DNA from 2 places in the Ruminococcus sp. 5_1_39BFAA genome. Region 1 is predicted to be linked to the other one. Evidence: predicted binding sites of a transcription regulator. Region 1 holds the regulator's gene; the other holds the start of a gene.
The links. Region 1 encodes HrcA, which represses chaperone genes, less so after heat shock. Its sites were predicted from a motif close to TGTTAGCACTCNNNNNNNNNGAGTGCTAACA; they were not measured.
Positions count from the first base shown of each region.

Region 1 (3,426 bases):
CTACGAAATCTTTGTAGGTGTAACCCTTCTGGAATTCCTCCACGATTACATTATCGCCTGCCTCTTCATCATCCACATGCATAACTGCATTGTGTAAGTTCGGGTCGAACTCTTTTCCCACTGCTTCGATCGGTTTCACACCCATCTCATCCAGTGCGGTCATAAGCTGTTTGTAGATCATCTTCATGCCGTCGGCAAATGCGTCTTCCTCCGGTGCCTGTGCAAGCCCTCTCTCAAAGCTGTCCACAACAGGAAGGATCTTCTCTACAATATCCTTAGCGCCAATGATATACATGCTGGCTTTTTCTTTCTCCGTACGTTTACGGAAATTATCGAATTCTGCCATGCTTCTTTTCAGCCTATCCGTAAGCTCTTCAATCTGCTGTTCAAATTTGTCTTTTTCTTTTTTCTTTTTGCCAAAGAAGGATGTTTTTGATTTTCCCTCTGGTGCCTTAGCTGAATCTTCTTCGGAATCCTTTTCAGACTCTTCGGCACTTTCTGCCGCATTTTCCTCAGAGCATTCTTCCTGAACCGGTTCCTTCATTGTGTCGGCCGTATTCGCTGCCTCGTCATCCTGTCCGTCAGATACCGGAATATCAACTGCCTCCTCCTGCACTTCAGGTTCTTTTTTTGTTTCTTCTGACACGCTTTCTACCGCCTTTCTATGTTTTCTTATTTACAATTTCATCAAGCTGGACCTTTAATTTCTTCAAACTGTCTACCACATTCTCATAATCCATTCTCTTTGGACCAATGATTCCGATAGTTCCGTGCATTCCCTCTCCCAATTCGTAGGTAGCGGTAACCACACTGCAGTCCTTCATAGTACGCACTGGAACTTCATCTCCAATGTAGACCTGGATCCCGGTATTTCCTGAGTCCGCCATTTCCTCGCGTACCATGTTTAAAAGTTCCTTCTTTTCCTCAAAAGTGGAAATCAGCTCGCTGGCTCTTGTTTTGTCTGCAAGCTCAGGATACTTGAAAATGTTAGTAGTACCTGACGTATATACTTCCATATCTTCCTCATCCACCTGAATGGTTGCCGCAACAGCGTCCAGAACCGTCGCAACCACACCGCTGTGGATTCCCGCCTGTTCCTTCAGTCTGGCGATCATGCCAAGATTGATATCCTGAATGGGAATGCCATTTAAGTTGGTATTCAGAAGAAGATTCAATTTCAGGATTGTCTGGTCGTCCATTTCCTCATCAAGATTGATAATCTGGTTACGGACAACGTTGCCTTCACAGACAACCACCGCTATAAGCTGCTGAGGGCTGACCCGTGAAAGCTGAATGAACTTCAGGCGGCTTCCGCTGTACTGAGGAACGGTGACCATGGTAGCATAATTCGTATTGGCTGCAAGCACTTTCGCAACCTGCTTTAATACCTTTTCCATTTTATCCGTTTTCTCAATCATCATGTCGCGGATCTCTGCGATTTCCGCTTCCTTTTCCCTGGTAAGCTCATCCACATAAAGGCGATAGCCTTTATCAGACGGAATTCTTCCAGCCGAAGTGTGAGGCTGCACAATGTAGCCCATGTCCGTCAGGTCGGACATTTCGTTTCGGATGGTTGCTGAGCTGACATTTAAATCCGGATACTTGGAAATCGTCCTGGAACCAACCGGCTCACCTGTCTCCATATAAGTTTTGATGATTGCTTTTAATATTTTCCTTTTGCGCTCATCTAATACTTCATCCATGAAATGTCTGCTCCTTTCTTTTAGAATTCCTTTTGTTAGCACTCATTTTATTGGAGTGCTAACATTTATGATGTTAAGATACACCTCTTCCATGGATTTGTCAATATTATTTACAATTTTTTTCTGTGAAATTTTCATGTTTTTACCAAAAAAGGAGTTCCAGATTAAAAAGTACAGGCTCTCTTCCGCTTTTTTAATCCACCGTCTCGGAAAACCTGTACTTTTTTACACACTATATTTATTCTTCTAATTCCGCAAGATTCTTCTTTAATTCTATCATCTTGTCTCGCAGCTCGGCTGCCTGCTCGAAATTCAGATCTGCAGCGGCAGCGCGCATCTGCTTTTCCACCTGTGAAATCAGTTTTGTAAGCTCCTTTTTGTCCATGGATTCCGGATCTTTTTTCAGCTTGATCTCAGTCTCCGCAACTGCCTTGGACACAGCGATCAGGTCACGCACTGCTTTTTTGATGGTGGTAGGAGTAATTCCATGTTCCTTATTATATGCTTCCTGAATGGCGCGGCGCCTGTTTGTCTCATCAATCGCATTTCTCATGGAATCTGTCATATTGTCGGCGTACATAATGACATGCCCCTCACTGTTTCTGGCCGCACGACCAATAGTCTGGATCAGGGATGTCTCCGAACGCAAAAAGCCTTCTTTATCTGCATCCAGAATCGCCACCAGCGTAATCTCCGGGATATCCAGACCTTCACGAAGCAGATTGATACCCACCAGCACATCAAATACATCCAACCGCATATCGCGGATGATTTCCGCACGTTCCAGCGTATCAATGTCTGAGTGAAGGTACCGCACACGAATGCCGATGTCCTTCATATATTCTGTCAGATCCTCTGCCATTCTCTTTGTGAGGGTGGTAATGAGAATCTTATGTTTCTTCTCCACCTCTTTATTTACTTCGCCCACTAAATCGTCAATCTGCCCTTCTACCGGACGCACCTCCACTTTTGGATCAAGTAGCCCGGTAGGACGGATGATCTGCTCCGCACGCAGAAGCTCATGGTCATGCTCATATTCACCCGGTGTGGCGGAAACAAAGAGTACCTGATCCAGCTTTTTTTCAAACTCCTCAAAGCTTAATGGACGGTTATCTTTTGCCGAAGGAAGACGGAAGCCGTAATCTACCAGCGTCTGCTTTCTGCTCTGGTCCCCGGCGTACATGCCGCCCACCTGAGGTACCGTCTTATGGGACTCGTCTATGATCAAAAGGAAATCATCTCCGAAATAATCAAGCAGCGTATACGGCGGCTGCCCCGGCTCCAACCCGGCCAGATGCCTGGAATAATTCTCAATGCCGGAGCAGAATCCTGTTTCCTTCATCATCTCAATGTCAAAATTAGTCCGCTCCGAAATCCTCTGTGCCTCCAGAAGCTTGTCCTCACTTTTAAAATATTCCACGCGCTCCTTTAACTCTTCCTCAATGGCCCCTGCTGCGCGGAGTATCTGGTCCATCGGCACAACATAATGGGATGCCGGAAATATGCCCACATGTGAAACCTCACATTTGATCTCGCCGGTAAGCACATCAATCTCTGTGAGCCTATCTATTTCGTCTCCGAAAAACTCCACCCGCACAGCGCAGTCCGTATAGTTGGCAGGATATATCTCCAGCGTATCTCCCCGCACACGGAAGGTACTTCTGTGGAAATCCATTTCATTTCGGGTGTACTGAATGTCAATAAGCTGCCGGATAACCTCATC
Region 1 covers NZ_CAXSVO010000014.1:66,559-69,984, reverse strand. The annotation lists gene grpE (nucleotide exchange factor GrpE) at 1-646, opposite strand, end outside; gene hrcA (heat-inducible transcriptional repressor HrcA) at 663-1,703, opposite strand; gene uvrB (excinuclease ABC subunit UvrB) at 1,942-3,426, opposite strand, start outside.

Region 2 (3,426 bases), on a different contig from region 1:
ATGGCTATCTCCGTAACCGTATCCGATGTAAACCATAACAGCTCCTTTGCCTTATTGATCCGCAGCATGGTAATATACTGCTGACAGCTCATGTCCACTTCTTTTTCAAAGCATTTGCGGATATATCTGGAACTGAGACCAAAGCTTTCCGCCAACTGCTCCAGATTGATTTCCGTCATGTAATTTTCGTTAATATGCCGGATAATGTCCCATACCTTTCCCGCTTTGCCGCTTCGGGTTTTTGACTGTTCCTCCTCCAGCTTTAAAGACAGCTCGATAAATAACTGAAAAAAACCGAATAATAGCTGCGCCCTTTTTTCCTCAGTTCTGTTCTGTCCTCTGAAAATCCTGCACACATTTTCCATCATATATTTTATAGTTTCACAATCCGACAGCTTATAGTACCGTTTATCCTGGCGCAGAAAGCTTACCCTCTCGCCCAGTGCTTCCGGCATTTCTATATAAACCTCAATCTGCGTAATGCTGCATTTTTCTTTCTCATCTACAATAAAGCAATGCGATTCTCCCGCAGATATGCTGATACAATCCCCACGCTTAAGCGGTACAAATTCATCCTCCACACCAATGATGCAGTGCCCGGAATTCATAAAAATAATTTCTATTTCTTTGTGCTGATGGCTGTTAAACCTGTATGCTGACGGAAACCGGAAAATCCCCGCATTGCGGATCTCAATCTGAAAAGTGCCCCCTATTAACTGCTGCATAATATCCTGTTCCAGATTGCCCATGTCTTCTCACATCCTTTTTACAATTTGGAACTATTTTATCATGTTGAAGGTAAGATTCCTACAAGGAAACGCAAGCCCCTTTTGGATTTTCTGGTTATATTTTATCTGCTGTCGCTGTCTTCGTCTTTAAAACAACGGAACTGTATTCTTTTTACTGTGTATTTTTCGGAACTGTATTATCACTTCCTTCCACCCGGTTTTTCCTTTATCTTGCCACTCATAAAATTCTATCTCACGCTCTCCTTGCCCAACCAGAAAGCATCATGATTCCTCACAATCTATGTGCTCTAACGCCCAAAATAAGCCCTGCCGAAAATCATCCGGCAGGGCAGTGAGGGGGGGGTATGAATCTATCTATAAAATTAACGAAGCTTTCTTTGGTAAAATATCTATCTAAACCCCGGCTGCCGCTTCCGTACCGCAGCCGGGAAATCCTATTGTTTAACCTTCAATACAAATGTATTTCTTTTCTTCTACTTCTCTTTTTGTTTCTTCCTTCGGGAAGGTAACCTTCAGTACACCGTTTTCGTATTTCGCATGAACATCCTCCTGCTGAATACTTCTGCCTACAAAGAAGCTTCTGGAGCAATGACCTGTATAACGTTCTCTGCGAACATATTTGCCATTTGCATCCTTCTCATCTTTGTTATCGGTCCTGGTAGCCTGTAAGGTCAGGTAACCATCCTTAAGCTGAATCTTCATGTCTTCTTTATTAAATCCCGGCAAATCAACCGACAGCTCGTAATTTCCATCAATGTCCCGGATATCTGTTTTCATCAGATCTGCACTGCCGCCGCTAAAGCCTCTTGATACCGCATCTCTTCCCAGCGGTCTCATCCAATCATCAAATAAATCCTCTCCAAAAATACTCGGCATTAACATAATCAATTCCTCCTTTTTATTCTTACACATTTATGTGTTTCTATTGTTTCCAAAGAGACTCTTTTTATTTCCTCTCTTGTTATAGCTGTACTATAACTCATTTTGTTAGCACTGTCAATAGGTGAGTGCTAATTATTTGTGAAAAATTTGTGATATCTCAGAGAAATAACTACCGCTATGGACTAACTGGCCTCCGTTTTCTTACGGGATCATATATACTCCCATTGGCATATCTCCCCGCCATATTGCGTAATCCAAATGATACAATTTGAAAATCGGAGCTATTGTTTTTTGAGTATAAGAAAACACCCATGGTTAGGACGCTTTGATTTTGCCTTTTCGTTGATTTCGGAGCCGCGTTGCAGAAATCCATTTTCCGTGAAAATAAAGTTTTCGCTTGGCGGTAAGACGGATTACGTAATCCTGCTTAAGTTCATCAAGTTTTAAAAACATTTTGTTGTCATCATACCCTCTGTCCATGACAAAGGTTGCTCTGCCCAAAAGAGCTGCACCGCGTTCCATAGCAGAAAAGGTTACGTCATTGATAGATGTAAAACTCTTTTCTTTTGAGGAATGGATTTCTGAGAAGATGCTGACAGGATGATTATTTTTTGTCAGCGCATAGGCTTCTGTCACATGGTAGCCTTTTCCATAAACATTTTTTGTATCGGTACTTTTAGAGCCATCCCTGACAATACCGAGAGCCTCAAATTTGTTTTGCAGCTTAATTCTACTACAAAAAGAATGAGGATTCCTTATATTTGGGGCATTTTTTGAAAGTTGTTTATGATAATGTTTATGGAAATGAGGTTCTGTGGATAAAAGTACGGAAACTCAAGTTTGCGGAATTATTGACAATTTTCATGGAAAATGCTATCATTAGCTTTAAATTAGCATAAGGAAAAGCGTTGACGGAAACAAGTAGCATATTAGTCGCAAACAGAGAGAGTATTATTTGGTGGAAGATACTTATGTGGATTGTATGCGAAAACCATTCTCGAGCTGTAATACTGAAAGTAGATGTAAGTATTACCGTACACCTGCGTTAAAGGTTAGGATTTGATGGAATCTGAAGTAAAAAATTAAGGTGGAACCGTGCATTAAGCACCCTTAAAGATATACAGTTAGTATCTTTAAGAGTGCTTTTTCTTATGTTAAAAATATAGATTAAGAAAGAGGAAGAACAAAATGAAGATTAAGATGAAGGATGGTTCCATTCAGGAAGCAACATTTGAAGAGAAGTTAGGCAGAGATGCGTTTAGACACACAACAGCACATATTTTGGCGCAGGCAGTGAAAAGGCTCTATCCATCTACGAAGTGCGCAATAGGTCCGGCTATTACAGATGGTTTCTATTATGACTTTGAATTTGATTTCAATTTTTCGGAAGATAATTTTTCTGAGATTGAGGCAGAGATGAAAAAAATCATAAAAGAAAACCTGCAGCTTAAACATTTTACGCAGGAGCGTGAAATGGCAATGAATGCAATGCAAGAGAGAAATGAAACATATAAAATTGAAATGCTAAGGGATTTACCGGAAGATGAAGAAATTAGCTTTTATCAGCAAGGCGAATATTTGGAAATGTGTGCGGGGCCGCATGTAGCATATACCAGTGCAATTAAAGCATTCAAGCTTTTGTCTGTTGCCGGAGCATATTGGCGAGGAAACGAAAAGAACAAAATGCTTACAAGAATTTATGGTACATCTTTTCCGAGTAAGGACCTTTTAGAAGAATACTTAAACAGAATGGAAGAAGCAAAAAAGAGAGACCATAGAAAGTTAGGTAAGGAAT
Region 2 covers NZ_CAXSVO010000025.1:19,948-23,373, forward strand. The annotation lists gene ACESZH_RS18615 (helix-turn-helix domain-containing protein) at 1-749, opposite strand, end outside; gene ACESZH_RS18620 (Hsp20/alpha crystallin family protein) at 1,191-1,631, opposite strand; gene ACESZH_RS18625 (hypothetical protein) at 1,947-2,267, opposite strand; T-box leader at 2,531-2,746, shown strand; partial or broken gene thrS (threonine--tRNA ligase) at 2,820-3,426, shown strand, end outside.
Region 2: the regulator HrcA is predicted to act here: its motif matches at 1,735-1,765, upstream of ACESZH_RS18620 (Hsp20/alpha crystallin family protein).